4 regions of the Peribacillus sp. JNUCC41 genome follow, and region 1 is predicted to be linked to each of the others. Evidence: riboswitches for the same ligand, from Rfam matches in the RefSeq annotation. Region 1 holds a riboswitch; each other region holds the start of a gene.
The links. A riboswitch is a leader RNA that binds a small molecule or an ion and turns the genes downstream of it on or off. The one in region 1 is predicted to bind glycine.
Positions count from the first base shown of each region.

Region 2: it holds a riboswitch for glycine, as region 1 does, so the genes downstream of both, JNUCC41_RS21670 (amino acid permease) here and JNUCC41_RS12180 (amino acid permease) in region 1, are expected to answer to the same signal.
Region 3: it holds a riboswitch for glycine, as region 1 does, so the genes downstream of both, gcvT (glycine cleavage system aminomethyltransferase GcvT) here and JNUCC41_RS12180 (amino acid permease) in region 1, are expected to answer to the same signal.
Region 4: it holds a riboswitch for glycine, as region 1 does, so the genes downstream of both, JNUCC41_RS01705 (amidohydrolase) here and JNUCC41_RS12180 (amino acid permease) in region 1, are expected to answer to the same signal.

Region 1 is NZ_CP062163.1:2,486,805-2,492,805, reverse strand. It holds gene JNUCC41_RS12190 (hypothetical protein) at 1-131, opposite strand, end outside; gene JNUCC41_RS12195 (hypothetical protein) at 1-7, shown strand, start outside; gene JNUCC41_RS12185 (amino acid permease) at 178-1,566, opposite strand; glycine riboswitch at 2,070-2,148, shown strand; gene JNUCC41_RS12180 (amino acid permease) at 2,355-3,698, shown strand; gene JNUCC41_RS12175 (DUF3311 domain-containing protein) at 3,985-4,185, shown strand; gene JNUCC41_RS12170 (sodium:solute symporter family protein) at 4,182-5,660, shown strand.
Region 2 is NZ_CP062163.1:4,447,182-4,453,182, reverse strand. It holds gene JNUCC41_RS21670 (amino acid permease) at 328-1,707, opposite strand; glycine riboswitch at 1,956-2,012, opposite strand; glycine riboswitch at 2,016-2,115, opposite strand; gene JNUCC41_RS21665 (hypothetical protein) at 2,396-2,632, opposite strand; gene JNUCC41_RS21660 (amidohydrolase) at 3,001-4,188, opposite strand; gene JNUCC41_RS21655 (acetoacetate--CoA ligase) at 5,164-6,001, opposite strand, start outside.
Region 3 is NZ_CP062163.1:5,359,881-5,365,881, forward strand. It holds gene gcvPB (aminomethyl-transferring glycine dehydrogenase subunit GcvPB) at 1-1,047, opposite strand, end outside; gene gcvPA (aminomethyl-transferring glycine dehydrogenase subunit GcvPA) at 1,040-2,386, opposite strand; gene gcvT (glycine cleavage system aminomethyltransferase GcvT) at 2,404-3,510, opposite strand; glycine riboswitch at 3,651-3,734, opposite strand; glycine riboswitch at 3,738-3,825, opposite strand; gene JNUCC41_RS25895 (DEAD/DEAH box helicase) at 4,200-5,888, shown strand; gene JNUCC41_RS25900 (YqhG family protein) at 5,866-6,001, shown strand, end outside.
Region 4 is NZ_CP062163.1:355,758-361,758, forward strand. It holds gene JNUCC41_RS01700 (DNA translocase FtsK) at 1-222, opposite strand, end outside; gene JNUCC41_RS01705 (amidohydrolase) at 651-1,838, opposite strand; glycine riboswitch at 2,063-2,166, opposite strand; gene JNUCC41_RS01710 (DUF1444 domain-containing protein) at 2,323-3,129, opposite strand; gene JNUCC41_RS01715 (thioredoxin family protein) at 3,180-3,491, opposite strand; gene JNUCC41_RS01720 (hypothetical protein) at 3,603-4,109, opposite strand; gene JNUCC41_RS01725 (YtoQ family protein) at 4,233-4,682, shown strand; gene JNUCC41_RS01730 (AraC family transcriptional regulator) at 4,791-5,660, opposite strand; gene JNUCC41_RS01735 (DUF84 family protein) at 5,780-6,001, opposite strand, start outside.

The sequences.
Region 1 (6,001 bases):
CTCGTGAATTCCGCTGCTTTACTCGTGAATTCAACGGTTTTACTCGTGAATTCCACTACTTTACTCGTGAATTCCACTACTTTACTCATGAATTCAACGGTTTTACTCGTGAATTCCACAATTGATCCCAAAAGACAAAAAGCCCTTCTCGAATTAAGAGAAGGGCTTTTTGTTATCTTATCCCGAAATCTCATCATCGGATTTAACATCCAATGGTATTCGCTTATCCATTTTCAGCATGTAATAGCTTGCTGCGACCAAGGCTAGGAAAACGATCCCGACAACCAAGGAAATCCTTGTGCTAGGATTGATCCACATACCGACCAGCACCATCAGTAAAAAGGCAATTGTCGCATAGTTACTGAAAGGGGCCAAAGGCATTTTGAACGGATGTTTCTCCATTTCAGCAGCATTCACCTTTCTGAATTTAAGCTCACTGATAAGTAAGACAAACCATGGAATCATCCCGGGCAATACACTCGCACTGTACACATAAAGGAATAATTGCGGCGGTGCAAGGTAATTCAGGATAACCCCGATGCCCAATCCCAAAAGTACAGCAATCGTGCAATATGCCGGCACTCCATTTTTAGATACTTTAGCAAAGGCTTTCGGAGCCTGGCCATTCAATGCCAGTGTATAAAGCATACGTCCTGCACTGAAAATCCCACTGTTGCATCCAGACATTGCCGCGGTGATTACGACGAAATTAATGATTCCTGCCGCAGCAGTGATACCTATTTTGGCAAAAGTTGAAACAAATGGACTGCCTAGGTCATCCAGTTGATCCCAAGGGAATACTGTCACGATGACGAATATAGCACCAATGTAGAAAATTAAAATGCGCCATATGATTGTTTGGATCGCTTTTGTTACGGTCTTCGTTGGATTTTTCGCTTCCCCGGCTGTTATGCCGATAAGCTCAACACCTTGATAGGAAGCCACGACTAGGGAGAGAGCGAAGAAGAATCCTGTCCACCCTCCAGTAAAGAAGCCGCCATTTGCCCAAAGATTCGATAATCCGATTGCATCCCCGCCATTCCCTATTCCAAAGAAGATAAGGCCAAGGCCGGCAATGATCATCAATATAATGGTTATGATTTTTATTAGCGCAAACCAAAATTCAAATTCCCCGAAGGATTTAACGGAAATGAGGTTTGCTGCCCCCAAGATGATCATGGCGACCACACCTGGTATCCAAGCAGGTAACTCCGGGAACCAATATTTCATATACAACCCAACCGCGATGATTTCGGACATTCCGACGATTACCCATTGAAACCAATTGCTCCAAGCAGTCATATAACCTGCCAAGGGATGTATATAGCTACTTGCAAAGGTTGCAAAAGAACCTGTAGTCGGTTCTAAATATAGCATCTCACCCATGGAACGCATGATGAAAAATATAAAAATACCTGCGATTGCATAAGCAAGCATAACAGAGGGCCCGGTCCATTTGATCGTGCTAGCAGAACCCATGAATAACCCGACCCCGATGGTTCCGCCTAAAGCTATCATTTGAATATGTCTTGATTCCAGCCCTCTCTTTAATTCCTTGTTCGACATGATTAACTCCCCCAGATGCAATATCGGTAATGCTTTTCCATCCTTGCCACGAACACTCTCTTTTAATTAGAAATGCTTTATCGTAATCAATATTACATAACACTTCTATTATGTTTTCTTATCTTATAATAGTAAATATTCTGTAAAAGTACAATTGTATTTTTGAAAAAAACAGTTACCAATAATATCTTGTCGACTTTTTAATTTAAAAATATCATTTTAAAAAAATGATATTCAGTATTTTATAATAGTGATAATTCAAAAAGAGTAGAAAACAATCACTTCTGCTTAAACCTTAAGTTAATACAGACCACCATTAAACTGCACATAATGCCTGTTTCATTTCAAAAAAATTTGTTGACCTTCTGAAAAATAGATGATAGAATTCCAATATTATTTTATAAGCATAATGAATGATCCAACAGTGGAAGATTAACACTGAAAGACATTTCTTCACAACCGCATACAAGCAAGCGATGAATGCTATGGATGACACTATAGCAGGAGCAGCTTCTGGAGAGACTGTACAAGATGCAGCGCCGAAGGATTCACAATCTCAGGCAAAAGGACAGAAGAGTAACGAATGATAGAATTGTTATTCTGAACCCTTTAAGAGATTGGTATTATCCAATCTCTTTTTTTATTGTCCAATTTGTGATGGACTTAAAACTACACTCTTGAAAACCAATGGAATAGGCAAGCAGGGCAAAAAATCACGCCCCTCTCTCCAAGTCCATGCAGGTTGAAATCATTCACTAACAAGACTACTAAAAACGGGGGCGCAAGAATTGGCTAAACAGGAATTAAAAAGAGATTTAAAAAATCGGCATGTACAACTGATTGCAATAGGAGGAACCATTGGCACCGGTTTATTTTTAGGATCCGGAAAAGCCATACAATTGGCTGGGCCTTCCATTATATTCTCCTATCTGATAATAGGGATTGCCTTGTTTTTTGTAATGAGGGCGCTGGGCGAATTGCTATTATCCAATGCGGGTTATGTATCATTCACTGAATTTGCAACCGAATATGTCGGTCCATGGGCTGGATTCGTGACAGGTTGGACATATTGGTTCTGTTGGATCATGACCGCAATGGCCGATATTATAGCTGTCGGTGTCTATATACAATATTGGTTCGATATCCCTCAATGGATTCCGGCTCTAATTTGCCTAGTCATTCTGTTAGGATTGAACCTATTGACAGTTAAGTTATTTGGCGAATTGGAATTCTGGTTTGCCATCATTAAAGTAATCACGATCATTACCTTGATCATCGTAGGAATCATTCTTTTGATCATCGGCTTCAATACCAATACCGGAACGGTTTCCGTAACGAACCTATGGAATCATGGGGGCTTGTTCCCCAATGGCATTTCCGGATTCCTATTATCTTTACAGTTGGTCGTATTCTCATTTGTCGGTGTCGAATTGGTCGGGGTCTCCGCAGCGGAAACGGCGAACCCGAGAAAGAACATTCCCTCTGCCATCAATAAAATCCCTGTCCGGATTTTACTTTTCTATGTTGGTGCCCTATTCGTCATTCTCTGTGTCAACCCATGGACACAACTTGATGCCTCGAGCAGCCCATTTGTAGAGGTCTTTGCGTTAATCGGCATTCCTGTCGCTGCAGGAATCATCAACTTCGTCGTGTTGACATCCGCTGCTTCTGCATGCAACAGCGGTTTATTTTCAACAAGCCGGATACTCTATACGTTAAGCAGGAATGGCGAAGCCCCTGCTAAACTGGAAAAATTAAATAAACAGGCTGTTCCAAGCAATGCCTTATTAACATCCACCATCGTTGTATCAATAGGGGCATTATTGAGCAAGCTGATACCGGAACAGGCGTTTACCGTGGTGACGACCATCAGTGCCATCTGTTTCATTTGGGTATGGAGCATCATCTTGATCTCCCATATTAAATATTCGAAAACAAGGCCTGATCTAAGAGCTCAATCGACTTTCAAGGCTCCTTTTACACCCTTTGTCAATTACGCCATTTTAGGATTATTCCTATTCATCCTTATTGTTATGCTATTCGCTGAAGCTACACGACTATCACTGCTCTTGACCCCAATCTGGTTCATACTCTTGGTGATACTCTATAACTATCGGAAAAAATATAACTAAAGGAAATAAAGCCTTGAATTCGATTCGAATTCAAGGCTTTATCCGTCCATGAAACAGATCAAGAATAGGCAATTGGCGTGTTTTTGCTAAAATATATCAGCTAATTGCATTAAATTTTATATCAAAATAGTGTAAGCTATTATATATCATCGGACCTTTTTAAAAGAAGGGAAATCCGTCTTGCATGAATTTTCCTTCCCGATTGCTTCACCCAGCCATCAGTGGCCTTGAAGAATAAACCCCATTGATGGACGTTTCACTTATTTAAAACGGAGGGGTTTGTTTAATGAAGATTATATATATCCTTACTCTAGTTCCTTTTATAGGCATACTAGGATTTCTACCTTTTGTTAATAAAATAGAACCATACGTATTAGGGATGCCTTTCAATATGTTCTGGATGGCTATGTGGGTGGTCCTTACCTCTGCCATATTGGGCATCATGTATAAACTGGATCCCAGGAATCGGGAAGGTGACCAGGAATGAATATTGCTCTCTTAATCATTTTAGCATTTTTACTTCTATCGATATTTTTAGGGATACGCTCTTCAAAAGGAAAAGATATGGACTTGGAACAATGGACGGTGGGCGGACGTGGTTTTGGTGCGATTTTCGTCTTTCTGCTGATGGCCGGTGAAATCTATACGACCTTCTCCTTCCTTGGCGGCAGCGGCTGGGCATATGGCAAGGGCGCACCCGCTCTATATGTTCTAATTTACATTACTTTGTCTTACGTATTATCCTATTGGCTCCTTCCGGAAATATGGAAATATGCCAAAGAAAATAAACTGATGTCCCAATCCGATTTCTTTGTGAGCAAATATAAGAGTCCCAGTTTAGGAATTTTGGCTGCACTTGTAGGTGTGGTGTCGATGATTCCTGTAATCGTCGTGCAGCTGAAAGGATTGGGAATCATTGTCTCAGAAGCATCTTATGGTGCCATCTCAATGTCCGAGGCAGTTTGGATGGGGGCGATCAGCCTTACCATTTATGTGATGATCTCCGGTATACACGGTTCCGTTTGGACAGCGGTCATTAAAGATATCATGATGGTCGCCATAATAGGATTTTTGGGGATTTATCTGCCGATTCATTACTTTGGCGGATTTCAGCCGATGTTTGAAGCGATTGATGCGGCCAAGCCTGGTTTTCTAAAGTTCCCTGACCAGGGACTTAGCGTAGCATGGTTTATCTCCACGGTAATATTGCTCGTATTCGGTTTCTATATGTGGCCGCAAGTTTTCAGCGCTGTCTTTTCAGCACGCAGCGGCAAGGTATTTCGAAAAAATGCCATCATCAGCCCTTTATATACGCTCATGCTGTTATTCGTGTTTTTCGTTGGGTTTACAGCTATATTGAAAGTGCCCGGACTCGTTGGGGCAGATGCAGACCTCTCATTGCTGCGCCTTTCGATCGAGACCTTTGATCCATGGTTTATTGGCATAATCGGCGGAGCTGGATTGTTGACCGCCTTGGTGCCGGGATCCATGCTTTTGATGAGCGTCGCTACACTGCTCGCGAAAAACGTCTATAAGGAATTTGCACCTGCAGTATCCGATCGCCACGTTGTACGATTGGCAAAGTTCCTTGTTCCAGTCATTGCCCTTATAGCCGTCTACTTCACCTTAAACGGCGGTGAAACGATGTCAGCATTAATTCTTATGGGATACAGTCTCATTACACAGCTATTCCCGTCCCTGCTCTTTAGCCTGAAAAAGAATAATCCCATCAATAAATATGGCGCAATCGCCGGCATCATCACCGGATTGGCCATCGTAATTTGCATTACACTCAGTCAATCGACAATAGGAACCCTGTTTCCAACCTTGCCGCAAGCCGCGAAAGATTTGAATGTGGGAATCATAGCTTTGGCGGTCAATTTCATTGTGATGATCTCGGTAAGTCTTGCTTTAAGAAAGCACGCGGTTCAGTTGGAACCTAAATCCATTAACGACATATGAAACAAATTTGAAACTGGTTTTTTGGATAAATAAACATTGAAGGCTCAGTCAAAAGACTGAGCCTTCCTTATTATCGGCATCCAAAGTCATAATGCCTTTTTCTTAAGAGTGATTATAGAAAGTTAATAGCAGCCAAAAGACAAAGCCCCATAATAAACTACTAATCTTTTTTGTTTATAAACAAATCCCCTATTTTAACTAATAAATGCAACGAAAAAATAATCATCAAGGTTCTGGATACTACCAGACCATCAATAGCTAAATCATATCCTTTAGGTATTAATAATTTAGGGTTAAAGCATAAAGTAATCGATATTACGAAGGTTATTAAAACCAGGATA
Region 2 (6,001 bases), 2.0 Mb from region 1:
TTGTGGTTCCATCTACCTGAGAGATTTGTTCCAAGGGTCTTTTTGGAACTTGCTCCTTCGGTGGCTTGTCGCTTTGCACTCTCCCACAACTGTCATCCGCTTATTCAATTTGGTACATTTAGAATAGTTGTTGAGAATAATTATGTCAAGCCTTTTTGAAAGCGCTAACAATACTATTCTAAAATATTTATTTCGAATTATCATAGAATCAACCAGATATCTTTGGCTTTTTAAAACGGGCAGATTTTTTACTCACCGAGTTGGAAAAAATGGAGCAGCAACTATCTGTACAAACACAGCAAATAGAATCAAAGGATTTCTTGCCTCTTAATTCCCGGCTACCTCTCTCTGATTCGCCTGATCCACCTTCGTTATGCGCATCTTATAAATCGCAATCAGCAGAATGAACCAAACAGGAGTAACGAATAAGGCAACACGAGTGTCGTCCGCAAGTGCAAGAACAACAAGGACGAATGCCAGGAAAGCAAGGATCAAGTAATTGGAAATTGGATAAAGTGGTAATTTAAATTTGTTCTTTTTCACTAGATCTGGTCTTGTTTTACGGTATTTCAAATGACTGATGACTGTAATTCCCCAAATAAAGATGAAACATACGGTAGAAATACTTGTAATCAAGGTAAATACTCCTTCAGGCATTAAATAATTCAAAACAACAGAAATTAAAATGACAACAGTTGAAAAGAACAATGCATTGGATGGTACTTTACGGTCATTAAGTTTTGCAAAAGGTACAGGTGCATTTTTATCTTTGGCAAGTGAGTATACCATCCGGCTTGTACTGAAGATTGCGCTGTTACATGCCGAAGCAGCCGATGTTAGGACGACAAAATTAACGATACCAGCAGCTCCAGCAATACCTACAGCCACAAATACTTGAACGAATGGGCTTTCCGTTGGGATGATTGCGTTCCACGGATAAACACTCATAATCACAATAAGTGCGCCAATGTAGAAAATTATAATCCGAATAGGAATATTATTGATCGCCTTGGGGATAACTTTTTCTGGATCTTCTGTTTCACCTGCTGTAAGTCCTACAAGTTCAATGCCCACAAACGCAAACACTACCATCTGGAATGAGAGGACAAAACCATTTATTCCATTTGGGAACATACCCTCGTGACCCCATAGATTCGTGAAACTTGCTGCGCCTGAATCAGTGGAAAAGCCTTTAATAATCATGAAAATACCGATAACAATTAATGCTAGAATAGCTATGACCTTAATTAATGCGAACCAGAATTCCATTTCGCCAAAAAGTTTTACGGTTGCAAGATTCATAAATAGCAAAATGACTAGTGCAATTAATCCAGGCATCCACTGCGGTACGGAAGGAAACCAATACTGAGTATAAAGTCCAACTGCTGTTAAGTCGGCCATTGCGATTGAAATCCAGCAGAACCAGTATGTCCAGCCGGTTACAAATGCTGCCATATTACCTAAATAGTCTCTTACAAAGTCAACAAAGGAGTGAAAGTTCAAATTAGATAAGAGTAGTTCTCCAAGTGCGCGCATGATTAAAAAACAAATGATGCCTGTAATCATGTAAGCAAATAGAATTGATGGTCCAGCTAAATGAATAGATTTTCCTGCTCCAAGAAATAATCCCGTTCCGATTGCACCACCAATAGCTATGAGTTGTACGTGCCTGTTTTTTAACCCTCTATCCAACTTTTGTTCCTGCATACGATTCCCCACTTTCTACTTTTATAGGCTACTTGGAATTTTTCCCTTATAAAGGTTCAGTCCTTCAATTAGTGTGTATTATTAGCATACTGGGAGACTGCCTTATCAGTGTAAGCGCTTTCTTGGCAGGTGCTAGATATAGTTTAAGGATAGACTCATTTATCTACATATCTCCATGCACTCTCCTCTCTTTTTATCTTTCCAAGTACAAAAAAAGACAGAGGAAAGATAGGGATTTTCCTAACTTCCTCTGTCCTTTTACCTGAGAGTTTAACTCCTTCGGTGGCCTATGGCTCTCTTCAGAGACGCGTCCAATTGTAGTCCTTTTACCTGAGAGATTAGTCCCCTGCTTTTTAGGGTTTGCTCCTTCGGTGCTAAACAATGTTTAGTCTCTCCCACAATCTTCATCCGCTGGTATAGAGTTGTACTACTAGTTGTATATTATCGGGTTTTAATGGATATTTCAATCATTATCTGAAAAGGCACTATTTTCTGATAATTAAATATGGACAAGTTTGAACTTTATGAACAGTGTATAATTTGAAGTTATTAGCTACGAAAAAACAAGCTTATAGCAGCTTTTCTATGTCGCAAGGAATCCCAAACAAGCTTATGTATAAGCGAAACAATTTTACATTTTTCCGATTGACAATACGGTGAATTTTAAAGATGGGAAAGGTCATAAAGTCTATAGTTTTAACATAATTAATGTATGGAAAAAGAGAAAATTCGAGACTCGCGAAAATCCTTGCAGCAGTAAAGATTGTCTAGGAGCTTCCTCCCTAAGTTCAGCAGTATCAGAAGCCTTCTCTTCAACTTCTTCTTCAGCCCCACCACCTGCTATATTAGCAATGATGACTATTGCTAGAACCCATACCCACCACTTCTTTGGCTTCTTTAGCTTGATTTTCTTTTCCTTAACCATTAAGCCTTATACCCCCTTTACAGTTTTTCAGACGGACTGTTGTAAACAAAAATAGAATAACATAATTTGGATCAATACGGTTTATATTTATCATCACGCATTCATTTTCACAATGCTTGACGTGTTAACGAAACCATCTCCCATTTCACTTTACCAGCGTCAAACCAGGCCCCTAATTTGGTTAGCCTCTTCTTTTAAAACATATCCATAAAGTATGATCCATTCTATACCTTACCTTGATAAAATGAAATATTTTAAGGGCATGTTTAGGATGATCCAAACACACCCTTATAAAAATTCAATTTATCTAATTCAGCAAATCCTGTGGTAATCTGAACCACACCTTACAAATGATTCTATTCTTTTCCTTAATCTAACTCATAATAACCACAAACAACATACCCTACTGCTTTTGCTGCCACGAGAAGGGCATCTTCATCGATATCAAATTTAGGATTATGATTAAAATAAGGTTTTTCTACTCCTTTAGGTGTACAAGCAATGTAAAAGAAGCAGGAAGGGATTTTTTCAGCATAGTAAGCAAAGTCTTCAGATGGCGGCATTGCTGGAAATTCCATTACTTCTTTAATATCTTTATCCTTTGCATTCTTAAGAAACTCAGCAACCTTTCCTGTTAGATCGGGATCATTATATAAAGGTGGATAGTCATTCGTATATGTAAGATCACATGTTACTCCAAACTCTTCTTCAAGTCCTTTTACAAGGCGTTTAACTTCCTTTTCAATTTTTTCTTTTGTTTCAACAGTCATATAACGGATATCGCCTTCAAGCTCTACGCTGTCTTTAATTATATTAAATGTTCCTTTTCCATCAAAAGATCCAATAGTAATCACACCAATATCAAATGGACTTAATCGACGGCTAATAATCGTTTGAGCAGCTGTAACAAAATGAGCACCAGCCACAATGGCATCATTCGCTAGGTGTGGTGAGGAACCATGTCCACCTCTGCCTTGAATTTTTAATTTCAGATAAGCCCTGCCGTTAAAAGAATATCCAGCGTGATAACCAACAACTCCTGCTGAATCCATTGGCAACAAATGGATGCCAAATATATTATCTAAATCGTCAATCACGCCGGATTCTACAATACTCTTTGCCCCGCCTGGCGGAACTTCTTCCGCATGCTGATGAATAATTTTGATTGTACCTGGAATTTCAGCTTTTAATTGAATGAGGCAATCCGCCAAGACTAACAAGTAGGCTGTATGGCCATCATGACCACACGCATGCATAACGCCTTCATTTTTTGATTTAAAGGTTACATCCGTTTCTTCAACAATTGGAAGCGCATCAAAATCAGCTCGAAGACCGATGTTTTTTCCAGGCTTTCCACCTTTAATGGTCACGATAATTCCGTATCCATTACCAACATTAGATTGAACTTCTACGTCTTTTTCTTTATAAAAATCGATAATATATTGAGCTGTCTTTTCTTCTTTAAAAGAAAGCTCGGGATTTTCATGTAGGTATCTACGAATTTCAATCATTTCATCCGTACGGGATTGTAGCATTTCCATTAATTCATTTCTCATAATCTCTTCATCCCTTCATCATTTTTTGAAAACGCCGTTAAATGTGGCACTTTACATTTCCAACAGCTAATTATTCTGCAATAGGGTTCCGGTTGGTACCAGCCGGTGATTTTTTAGGAGCATTAGATGTTTTAGCGGTATCTTTTACACCAAAAAGATAATAGATGATATTGAAAGCAAAGCGAATATAACGTTTACGAAAATCCCTATTGAAGCCACTGTTTCAAGCTTTCAATTTGCTGCTATTCCACCGTAAACAGCAGCTGAAGAAATCGCGACGCCGAATGCACTGCCAAGTGAGCTTGCCCCCTGTATATGGCTTATTGAAATACAGCAAAGTCAAGCAGAACGATATCATTGCTATTTTCAACGATTAAAACAATAACTCCTATGATTGTGGCAACGATTAGGACGATTGAAATCGGACTTGTCCATCCTAATCTGCTCCGTAATTAATAAATACATTCAGGGCAATCATTATAATGGTAAAAATGATCAAGTCAGTGTAATCGAATTTATAGGCACCGTTTCCTTTCTGGTTTATCTTTCAGCAGAAACACACCAATTATTGCAAAGAATGAAAATCCACCTCCGCCACATGGAAGTTGCGATTGCACCTTCGCAAAAGATATTACGTCTTTTCCCGTATACCTTTCTCCTGCTTCTTCATAGCCTTCTAACTGTTTCCTCTAAATTAATTATAAGAATACTATTCAAATATAATGAGACATTATTGGGGATATTGCCTACAGGGACACTGTTGGATAGTTCTTATCGTCATCCAGGTGTTCATAAGGCAGCGAAATTCATAATCATGAACTACTACGCCTGCAGCTCAGGATTTATGCTAATGAGCTTTCCTTTTTCGTACAAAAATATTTTCATATTGACTTCGAAAATACAAACCCATTTCCAGAAATAGAGCACCAGGCCCAATAAACGAAAAAAGACGGAGCTTTACGCTCCGCCTTCATGCTAGAATATTTTTTTCTCATTCAACTCGAGAGCTAATTCTTTAAAGTACTGTAGCGATTCTGGATTTCCCATGGAGTCTGCATTCACTACCTTATCAAACTCGAACCCTAATAACACTTTACGAATTGGGACTTCCATTTTCTTTCCGTTCAATGTTTTTGGAATTTGTTCAACGACATGGATTTGGTCAGGAATAAAGCGAGGGGACACATGCCCTCTGATTTGTTCCTTGATTTTTGCCGTCAATAAAGTATCCAGGGCTTTACCGGGCTTTAGAACAACGAACAGCAGCAGTGAGGAACCCCGGCCAAGCACTTCCCTATCAATAACAAGGCTTTCCATCACCTCGTCTATCGCTTCGACGGCCCGGTAGATATCGCTAGTTCCCATCCGTACACCAGAACGGTTGATGGTCGAGTCGGAACGTCCATAAATGATACAGCTGCCCTTGTCGTCGATCTTTATCCAATCACCATGCTTCCATATGCCAGGATATGTATCGAAATAACTCTCGTAGTATCTTGACCCGTCTTGATCATTCCAGAAGTATAGCGGCATGGACGGCATCGGTTTGGTAATGACCAATTCACCGACTTCATTAATCAATGTTTGACCATGCACATCAAAGGCTTCCGCACAAACCCCTAATGCCCTTCCTTGTATTTCCCCGATTCTCACGGGCAATGTTGGGACACCGCCAACAAAACCGGCACAAACATCGGTTCCGCCACTGGATGAACTGAGCCAGATATCCTTCTTGACATTCTCATACACCCATTTATAACCGTCGCCAGACAATGGAGCTCCAGTGGAAAAAAGAGCCTTCAATTTGGATAAA
Region 3 (6,001 bases), 2.6 Mb from region 1:
AAGACCATCTGGCCCCATTGAACGAATGTACGTATACGCCCTCACGTTTATCCCGAAATTACCATAATAAGGTTTTACCCTACCGATGGATTGCGGACGATCATAATCAAGAACGAATTGCTCACCTTGTTTGACCACAAGCGGTTTAGGCAAGTAAGGAATCAAGTCCGACTTCACCCCTACAGGACCAGAACCCGGGCCGCCGCCGCCATGCGGGCCTGTGAATGTTTTATGGAGATTTAAGTGAACCACATCAAAGCCCATATCACCCGGTCGTGCTTTCGATAGAACTGCATTCAGGTTGGCTCCATCATAATAAAGCTTCCCACCTGCGTCATGGACAAGTTGGGCCATTTCCAAAATATTTTCTTCAAACAATCCCAATGTATTGGGATTCGTCAGCATCAAGGCCGCGGTATCCGGTCCGACAACACGCTTTAAATCCTCAAGGTCGACTAACCCATTTTCATCCGACTTCACTGTAATCGTTTCAAGGCCGGCAACAGTTGCAGAGGCAGGATTCGTACCGTGTGCAGAATCAGGTACAATCACTTTAGTCCGTTCTGTATCGCCATTCGCTTCGTGAAAAGCGCGAATCATCATCAATCCAGTCCATTCACCGTGAGCACCTGCTGCAGGCTGTAATGTCACTTGGTCCATACCGGTGATTTCCGTTAAGTGTTCCTGCAAATCAAATAATAGTCCCAATGCTCCCTGAACAGTAGCCGGATCCTGATATGGATGGATATGGGCAAAACCGTTGAAGCGCGCCACATTTTCATTTATTTTCGGATTATATTTCATCGTGCATGAACCCAGCGGATAAAAACCCGAATCCACTCCATGATTCCGCTTGGAAAGTGCTGTATAATGACGCATGATATCAAGTTCGGACACCTCAGGAAGTTCTGCCTCTTCTTCACGGATGTAGTCGGCAGGAAGAATTTCTTCGAGCGAAATAGTTGCAACATCCATTTCTGGCAGACTGTATCCGATTCGACCGGAAGTACTGATTTCAAAAATGAGTGATTGATCTTGATTATTCATGTTGATCCCCCAATTCCTGCGCAAGTGCATCAATTTCTTCTTTTGTTCTAAGTTCAGTTACCGCGACCAGCATATGATCTTTCAGCTCAGGATAAACCGTCCCTAAATCGAAGCCGCCGATCATCCCTTTTTCAAAAAGGTTTTTATTGATTTCTGAAAACGAAGCAGGCAGTTTAATGACAAATTCATTAAATGAAGGACCGTCGAATATCACTTCCACCCCTTTTGCCATAATTGCTTTTTTCGCATAATGCGCTTTTTGAATATTTTGCACAGCCATTTCTTTGACACCCTTTTTCCCAAGCGCGGTCATTGCGACAGAAGCTGCCAAGGCATTCAAAGCTTGATTGGAACAAATGTTGGATGTGGCTTTGTCACGGCGGATGTGCTGTTCACGAGCTTGAAGGGTCAGTACAAACCCCCTTTTACCATTTTCATCCACCGTTTGACCGACGAGTCGGCCCGGAACTTTCCGAACAAGTTTATTAGTAACGGCAAAATAGCCACAATGAGGTCCCCCAAATGCCGCTGGAATGCCGAATGGCTGGGCATCCCCCGTTACGATATCTGCACCGAGTGCTCCAGGGGATGTCAAAGCTCCCAATGCAAGCGGGTTACTGGAAACGATAAACGTGGACTTGACACCATGAATGATTTCCTCCATTTCTTTCAATGGCTCGATGCGGCCAAAAAAGTTCGGATATTGCACGATCACTCCTGCAATGTCATCATTCGCCAATTCCCTTAAAGCAGCTAAATCCGTCACACCGTCCTTATAAGGAATTTCGACCACTTCCACCCGTTGCCCTTTCGCATATGTCTTCACAACTTCCCTTGATTCAGGATGAACGGTTCCTGAAATGAGAATCTTCTTGCGCCGCGTCTGGCCAGAAGCAAGCATGGCTGCTTCGGCTAGTGCCGTCCCGCCATCATACATGGATGAGTTAGCTACATCCATTCCCGTCAATTCACATATCATCGTTTGATATTCGAAGATTGCCTGAAGCTCGCCCTGTGAAATTTCTGGCTGATACGGTGTATAAGCCGTATAAAACTCAGAACGGGATAAAACATGATCGACGATGACCGGTGCGTAATGATCATAGACACCCGCACCAAGGAAGGAAGCATAGCTTTTAAGGTCCGCATTCTTGGCAGCTAGCCTTGATAATTCTTTCATTAATGCAGGTTCCGATTTAGCAGGCTTAATATCGTATTCTCCTTGGAAACGAACGCTTTCAGGGATATCATTGAAAAGTTCTTGAGTAGAAGATACCCCTATCACTTCCAGCATTTCTTGTTTATCTTGCTCTGTCATGGGTAAATAACGATGTTTCATCTAATGACCATTCCCCTCTATTTACGTGGTTTTTTATAAAAAGGTGTTTGTATGATAACGGCTTTCAAACGCTTGGAACGGATTTCCACTTCTACTTCCGCATCCAGTACCGAAAATTCCTTATCGATAAGTACCAATCCCACGTTTTTCTTCAACGTGGGTGATTGGGTACCGGTCGTGACCTCACCAATGACTTTATCACCGCTGTAGATCTTATACCCATGACGCGGAATGCCACGGTCAATCATTTCAATTCCCACAAGCTTGCGGGGAGCTCCATTCTCCTTTTGCTCAGCAAGAACGGCTTTCCCGAAAAAATCCGCTTCCTTATCCACTTTCACTGCAAAACCAATACCGGCTTCTATCGGGGTGATGTCCGCTGAAAGCTCCTGCCCATAAAGCGGCAGTTTCGCTTCAAAACGCAGGGTATCACGAGCACCTAAACCAATCGGCTGAACCCCCTCTTCCTTTCCGGCTTCCATAATCGCCTTCCAAAGGGCAGGACCATTTTCACTGTCACTATATATCTCAAAACCATCTTCACCAGTGTATCCAGTACGGGATACCAGCGTGGAGATACCGTTAATCAGGACATTTTCCTTGAACTTGAAAAATCCAATTTCACTTAAGTCAGTATTTCCCGATAGTTTTTGTAATATCTTTTCTGCAGATGGTCCTTGAAGTGCCAGCTGTGTATAGTCACTCGATACATTCGTAATTTGGACATCTTCCGTTAAATTAGCTTGAAGCCAATTGAAATCTTTTTCTGTATTCGCTGCATTGACCACGAGCAGATAGTCGTCCTCTGCCCTTTTATACACGATAAGATCATCAACCGTGCCTCCGTTTTCATAACACATGGCGGTATATTGGGCACCGCCCTGCTGCAGCTTTGATATATCATTAGTGAGCATTTTCTGTAAAAAGGAAAGGCTCCCAGGACCCTTAACATCGACTTCCCCCATATGGGAAACATCGAATAACCCCGATTTTGTACGTACGGCTTCATGTTCGTCCTTGATACCCGAAAATTGGACAGGAAGTTCCCAGCCGCCAAAATCGATCGTTTTACCTCCGTATTCACGATAAACCTCGAATAGTGGTGTTCTTTTTAAATTGGTCAAAAAATGACCCCCTTCAGATTTTTTTTAAAATTAATTGGCTTCATTATCAAAAGCTTCTTGTCATTTCGCATCAGGTATATCCTGATTCATGCTGTGAAAAAAGCACAAAAAAGGACAGAGAAAGCCCATTTGAGCTTTTTCTCTGTCCTGAAACCTGAAAGTTTACCTATGTAATAGGTTTTCCCCTTTGGTGGCCGTCCCAAAACGGGCGGCGCTCTCCAGAGTTGCGTCCAATAAGAGTTCTTTTGCCTGAGAGATTCACTGCTAAGTTTGCTCCTTCGGCGCTACATCCGTAGTCTCTCCCCTTATCTTCACCCGCATATGAATGGTCTGCCAATGAAAGGAAGCGAAATAGCCCCAAGCATCGGTAAAACCTTTGAGCATCATCGAATGCATTCCCTGCCAATTCTCCTAAAACTTCAGAAACCGTTTGAGTGATCTCCTTCAGTAATCTTGGATAAATTAAGAGCCTATAGCCCATACTAAGAAAACGCGAACTGCAAAATCGATGTACAAAGATTCTTTGTAGCGTTTGGAAATTGAATTTTCTAAATATACTTATATCCTACCCTAAGAAACTTATCTCTGCAATATCTTTTGAAGATAAATATTTTTCTTACTTCACATACAAAATGTTCGGGTTTTGACCCTTTATTAAGGAAATTATGATTTAAGAGGGAGTTATTTCTATGAAAATCAATATATCCTTCAATTCTGAATGGAATGACGAGCTTCTGCAAAAAGTGGAAAATGACGGTCCATGGGGAAATTGGGAGCTTTATAAGCTGGCGGTTCAAATGGAGGAAAATCTTATTATCCCTGATTTTGAAGGTTTACAGGCGCCCAAACACCTTCCGCAGTTAACCCCGCTTCCCCATCAATTGGAAGCAGCAAAGCAAGTGGTGGAAAAGATGAATGGAAAGGCCATTTTAGCTGATGAGGTGGGGCTCGGAAAAACAATTGAAGCAGGCTTGATCCTAAAAGAGTATATGATTAGGGGCCTTGTAAAAAAAGTATTGATCCTTGTTCCAGCATCCCTTGTCACACAATGGGCGTTTGAATTGAATACCAAGTTTCATATACCGGCAGTCGTTCAGAGAAAAAGTTATGTTTGGGACTCCTGTGATGTGGTCATTTCATCCATCGATACAGCGAAACGCGCTCCGCATCGAGATATCATTTTCACTCAGGAATATGACTTCATCATTATTGATGAAGCTCATAAACTTAAAAATAATAAGACGAAGAACTATGAATTCGTCCAAAATCTGAAAAAGAAATTTTGTTTACTCCTTACAGCCACTCCGATTCAAAATAAAGTCGAGGAGATTTTTCACCTCGTTTCGTTATTGAAACCGGGCCACTTGGGAAATGCTTCGCTCTTTTCGGAAAAGTATAAAGGGAAAGGCCGCAACATCATTGAAGATGAACACCTAAAGGAACTGGTCAATACTGTCATGATTCGAAACCGGCGGGCCGATACTGGCATTGAATGGACAAAACGGCATGTGGAAACCATCACCATTGAATTTTCTCCAACGGAACAGGCATTGTATGATGCTGTTTCCAAATTCAAGCCTATTTCGGATGGATCAAAAGGAAGCGCATTTTCAGCTCTCACTCTCCAAAGGGAAGCATGCAGCAGCAGAGAGGCGGTCTTTTATACTTTAAAGAATATGAAAGAAAAGTATGATCAGCCTTCCCCTGACTTTTTGGCAAAGCTTGATGATTTATTTTCTAAAGTGAATGAAACAGTCCAGAACTCCAAGGCTGAAAAAGCTTTGGAACTGATCAAGAAAATTGATGACAAAGTGATTATCTTTACCGAATACCGGGCGACTCAGCTATATCTCCAATGGTACCTACAGCAGAATGGAATTTCTTCGGTTCCTTTTCGAGGCGGTTTTAAGCGAGGAAAGAAAGACTGGATGAGAGAATTATTCCAAAAGAATATACAGGTATTAATTGCAACAGAAGCTGGAGGGGAAGGGATAAACCTTCAGTTTTGCCATCACTTGATTAATTTTGACCTGCCATGGAACCCCATGAGGCTCGAACAGAGAATTGGACGGATTCACCGCCTTGGACAGGAAGAAGATGTGATGATTTATAACTTCGCCACGAAAAATACAGTAGAAGAACATATTCTGAAGTTATTATACGAAAAAATAAATTTATTTGAAAAAGTAATTGGAGAATTGGATGATATTCTAACCAAACTGGATATTAACAACATTGAAGAATATTTAATCGATGTGGTCGGCGAGTCCAAAACAGAGGGCGAAATGAAGATCAAGATGGATAATTTTTCATCATTAATCCAATTCGCTCAATCCATGAAGGAAGGTGATGTTCATGCAGCAACGGGAAATTCATGATTTTTTAAAAACTTACTTTAAGGCCAACGATTGTGAAATACTGGATAATGCGCCGACCCACCTTACAGTCCAATTGACGATTGAAATGGATAAAGAATTAATGAACAGACCCT
Region 4 (6,001 bases), 2.1 Mb from region 1:
TGGATATTGAAACAGGATTTTCGTATCCGGGTCTGGGGTCTGGGACATTTTTTCCACTTTTTGATTGTAAACTTTTATTTCTTCTTTCTTTGACTTCGAAAGCTTTGAAAAATCCATTTTCTTTAATGTCTCTTCATCTAGCGGCTCATCTATAATTATTTCTTCGATTTCAATAATTTCCTCTGCTTGGAACCATTTTTTCATCTTATTTAGCCATTTCAAAACTATCACTCTTTCTACATCTGTAGTTATGTAACTAATTCTACCAGTTATTTTAAAAATATCGAGAAAATTTAAGCTGAATTGGGATTAGCATCTATTTTTTTATCGCATTCCTGCTAACTTAACGGAGTTCGCAGAACTCCTACCCTATTAAACCCCTTCTGGAATGAGATTAAACCTATCGATTGCGAATTAACATTAGCCCCTAGTCTACTATTTAAATAAAACACCGCTGTTAAATCGCGTTTACAAAGAGATTAAGTTTTCATGCAGCCTTGGAAGCAGACTGGCCAATTCATTGCAACATCCTTCATGAAACCGCCGGCGGCATTCAAATACATGCCGCAACCCATAAAACACCGTTCGTTAATACCGAACGGTGTTTTGTGGGTTTCTGCGTTTTTTTTGCAAACAAAGACCAAAGAAGACTATTTCCATTCATAAAAACTGCATACAACCTGCGCCACTGATTTGGAGGCAATCAAAAGGGCATCTTCATCAATGTCGAATTTAGGATGGTGATTGAAATAGGCCTTCTCCACTCCTTTCGGTTTACAGCCAATGTAAAAGAAGCAGCCAGGAATCTTTTCTGCATAATACGAAAAATCTTCCGAACCTGAGAAAACCGGAAATTCCACAACATTCTTAATATCATTGTCATTCATGCTTTCCAGGCTATTTTTCACGAATTCGGTCAGTTCAGGGTCATTATATAACGGAGGATAATCGGGCACATATGTAAGCTCGCACTGAACATCAAATTCCGTTTCTATCCCTTTAACGATCCGGTGGATTTCCTTATCGATCAGCTGCTGGGTCTCTGCCGTCATATAACGGACATCCCCTTCAATTTCTATACGATCTTTAATGACATTAAAGCTTCCCTTTCCATCGAAGGAGCCGATTGTGACTACTCCCATATCAAATGGATTCAAGCGACGGCTGATTACGGTTTGTATGGCTGTCACGAAATGGGCGCCTGCCACAATGGTATCATTAGCCATATGCGGGGAGGAACCATGGCCGCCTACACCCTTTATGGCTAATTTGAAATAGGTCCGTCCAGCCATCGAATAGCCGCTGCGATACCCGACGACCCCTGCTGGATGGGAAGGGAATAAATGGATTCCGAAGACAGCGTCCAGTTCATCCAAAACCCCTGATTCCATGATGCTCTTTGCTCCACCAGGAGGTGTTTCTTCTGCATGTTGATGAATTATTTTGATCGTACCTGATAGGGAATCTTTCAGCTCAATGATGCAGTCTGCCAATACCAATAAATAAGCGGTATGCCCATCGTGTCCGCAGGCATGCATGACACCTTCATTTTTTGAACGGAACGGAACCTCCGCTTCTTCTGTAATCGGCAGTGCATCGAAATCGGCACGGAGACCTATCGTTTTCCCTGGTTTCCCGCCTTCGATCGTCACGATGATCCCTAATCCATTTCCTGCATTCGTTTGAATCGATACATCTTTCCCGTTATAAAAATCAATGATATATTTTGCCGTTTTCTCTTCTTTGAAGGATAGCTCCGGATTCTCGTGTAAATGACGGCGGATTTGAACCATTTCCTCTTTACGGGCTTCCAGCATGTTCATTAATTTGCTTTTCAAATTCACGATCATTCTCCCCCATTATTTTAAGTTGATTGGCCTATTAGTAAGTTCCATGTTCGCTGCAAACCTTTTGTATGCATAAAGCCAATTAAAAAAGGACAGAGAAGGGTTGCGCAAACCTGCCGCTCCCTTCTCTGTCCTTTCACCTGAGAATTCAACTCCATTTTGGTCGTGGAGATTTCCCCGTTGGCGGCACACTTCCTGCGCGCTGTCCAGAGTTGCGTCCAGCTGCGGTTCCATTTACCTGAGAGATTTGCTCCAAGGGATATTTTTGGAACTTGCTCCTTCGGTGGCTCAATGCTTTGCACTCTCCCACAACGTTCACAAGCTCGTTCTATCGTTTTATTCCGTATTTTCAAAATATTACAATTTCATTATCACCGATAAAAAAATAAATATCAACTCTAAAAGTCATAAACTCTATTAAACTTTAAAAGGACCGATGTCAGATGCTGACACGGTCCTTTTATGATTCAATATATCATTGTTCACGCTTTTTGTTTTTACCCATAATGAAGATGGGCTCCAACTCATTTTCTTCGTAAAGAAATGATAGAGCCGTTATCGGAACATGCCCGCTGGCAAAGAAGCTCATCGCCATTTGCGCAAGAATATCATAGCCCGTATCATTCTTCACATCGGCAATGATGATGACATCCTGATGGGGAATGGCAACAGCCATGGTTCCCTCGATCTTGTCCTTCATTTCCCGAAGCCATGATTCATTCAGGATCCTGCTGGCATCATACCCATCATTCGTGTTCAAAAAATAAAATGCATTACCTGCAACGATATCCGACTTCATTTCAGTGGAGAGGGAACGGGCATTGAAAAGGGCAATTTCACGGATCCTGTCACCCTGCCAATTTTCCCGTTGAATCATCTTTTCATCTATAAGACGGTAGGTTTTCCCTAAATCAAGGGCATAAAAAATCCGGGTTTCAGCCGTATGCTCATCGAATAAAAATGGATTTCCTTCTTCCGATTCCATCGGAAAGGAGGTCGAGCGGATGACTGGGAAAATGAATTTCTCCTTGCCTTCCATGCTGTGTTCTCCCCCCATCACATTCAGGGCCTCTTCCACGTAATAGATAATTTCATCGATGGCCTTTTCCTGTACGTTTTCATAGTTAGCAAGTACAGGAGGCAACTCGATGGTGATTCCCTTCCCGGTCTTCACATTTTCCACCCGTAACGTATCTTGCTTGCTATCGAATTTGAATGTGCGATTTTCATCTTTTAAACGTTCTTTCAGGATATTTTTCAGCTTCGTGCTGTCCATTTTCATGACTGACCCTCCTCTTCATTGAAAAATCCCCAGCGAGAAGGGGAAATTAATTATAGTGATTGAATGAATTCCTCAATTTGTTCTTGCGTTTTGCGATCCTTGCTCACAAATCTGCCTAGCTCTTCACCATTATCATACGCGATGAAACTTGGTATGCCGAATACATCATTCGCTGCACACACATCGATGAATTCATCACGGTCCACATGAATGAATGTAAAATCAGGAAATTTCGTTTCGATCTCCGGCATGATCGGTTCGATTACACGGCAATCCCCGCACCATGTCGCTGAAAAAAGAAAGATATGTTTGCCTTCATTTTTCAATGCATCATATTGCTCAACGGTTTGTAAATTTTCCATTTGAATATTCCTCCTGCTCTAAATGACACCATAGTTTTTTATAATCCCATCATACCAGACTCTCCAGAAATCAACCATTAATACGGATCGGTTGAACGGCCGTGATAAAGCTTATTTCTGGGGCACGGATGAAACGATTTCCATCATTTGTTTTGCATCGGTTTTTAATTGGTCTTTATCCGTTTCGGTTGTCAGCTTCACCCCGCCGATCCCCACTGCAAGCTCATACTTTTCTTTCGGTATCTCTTTGACCGAAATAAAGCCGAATTTATCATCCGTTTGGAAAGAATGCAGCATCACATTTTGATCACCTTGTTCTTTTATCGCCAAATATAACACGGAGCTGTCTTCTTTTTCATTTGGATTGACAAATAATATATAAATCTTATCATCTTTTTGTAAAATCAAATTATTATCATGTTCTTCCACTACTTTAAAATCCTTTGGCAGATAGACCTGAATTAGCCCCGCCTCTTGATTGGGCTGTTTTTCATCGTCACGAAAAGCCACTTCAGCAGCCTTCATTGCCTTTTCGGTTTGTCTCTCAATGCCTGAGCAGCCCGCGATCAAACTGCTTATCAACAGGAAAACAAGGATATTCTTATTCGATAAAGCCATCGTCATTCCTCCAGCCGTCTCTTTTACTACCTTATGGATAATATTATCCTTATTTATGGAATTCATCCATTTTCTAAAAAACATGGTACAATGAAAGCAATTTTAATACTGAGGAGGAAAACAATGAAGTTAACCGTGTATCTTGCTGGGGAGATCCATTCGAATTGGAGAAGTGAGCTGAGAGATAAGGCCGCTGCACTGAAGCTCCCTTTAGAATTTGTAGGCCCGATGGAAAATCATGAACGCTCCGATAATATCGGTGAAGATATCCTCGGGGAACAGCCGAATCCCATCCTGAAGGATGCGGCAGCTTCCCAAATCAATAATTTGCGGACAGGTCTTTTGATGAAAAAAGCTGATCTTGTCGTCGCTCTATTTGGCGAGAAATATAAACAGTGGAATACCGCCATGGACGCAAGCACCGCCATTTCCCTGGGTAAACCGCTTATTTTGATTCGTCCGGAATCCCATCATCATGCCTTAAAGGAATTATCGGAAAAGGCGAGTGTCACAGTAGAATCCGTTAATCAAGCGATGAAAGTGCTTTCTTATATTTTTGAAGAAGGGCTGTAAAGCTCCCTGCCCCTTAACTGCTCAGCTCTAGTATGAATGTCTGATCATCATAAAGAAATGAAAAAAAGCTTGCAGGGCCTCCCCTGCAAGCGAAAAGAATTTTTTAACTTATCCCTTTTTTATGGGAATCCAAATTTCAGAGTAATAGTCAGGGTTTGAAGCGTCATCATTCGCGTATACTTCCAATTCTGGAGTTCCGGCATGTTCATAACCGCTGGTAGGGAACCATTCGGAAAAAATTCGTTTCCAAGCTTGTTGGATGGCATCAGGCATAGGTCCGTGAACTTCGAATGCAACCCACTTGGAAGCCGGTATCGTCAGGGTTGAAAACTCTTCAGGCACTATCCCGGCATACTCTGCACCTATCCAATAATCCATCATTTCATTTTTTTCCACAGCCCGCTTATCGACACATACACCAATCAAGCCATCTATTTGGCCATTGTTCAACTTAGCTAACCTATCATCTGTTCCATCCGCATTCACTTTCTCCCACAACTTTGGAATCCCGATCAAATTCTCTTCATTAACCAAGGAAAACTCCTGCTTGATTCCAATCAATTGAAAGGAATCCCTTTCAAGGATATTGTATTTCATCGGTTTTGCCCCTTTCAGAATCACCTGTATTACCAGGCGTTCATAGAATTTCAGTTTCCCCATATACTTTCGGGCTTCGCTTGGAGATACCCCATGCTGCCTTCGAAAAGCTTTCGAGAATGCCTCGGGGGTGTCATAGCCATACTTGTAGGCTAAATCAATGACCTTGCCATTTGTTGATGAAATCTCCTGGGCCGCTAAGGTCAGTCTTCGACGACGAATATAGTCACCAATGGTTATATCCGTTAAAATGGTGAAAGTCCGTTGAAAATGAAAAACTGAGGCATTCGCCTGCCTGGAAATGCTCTCGATCGTCAGGTCCTCCAATAAGTGCTCCTCGATATATTCGATGGCCTTTTGGATTGATTCAACCCACCCCATTTCGTTCCCCCCTTGTCACTATACTAGCAAGGCCGCTCAATAAAATCCTGTCCGTTCCTGCTCTGTTTTGGCAGTATTCGTTTTCCATCATTCGAAACCCGCTTTTCCATGACAGGGATTCAAAACTCCTGTTTTTTCATTTTCAGCTTATACTCGTGTTGACCGGCAAGCATCGTCATGATATGAAGGAACATGTCCCCCCTGGTGATTCGCTCATTTGTAAATACGCCGATCGCTCCTTCCTTTTTGCTAATATTCTCTTGCCTTGTGAAGGCGTCCATCACTGGGCCCAACTCTTCACCGTCCAGCAGCTTCTCAGCAACAATTCCCGGAATTGGGAT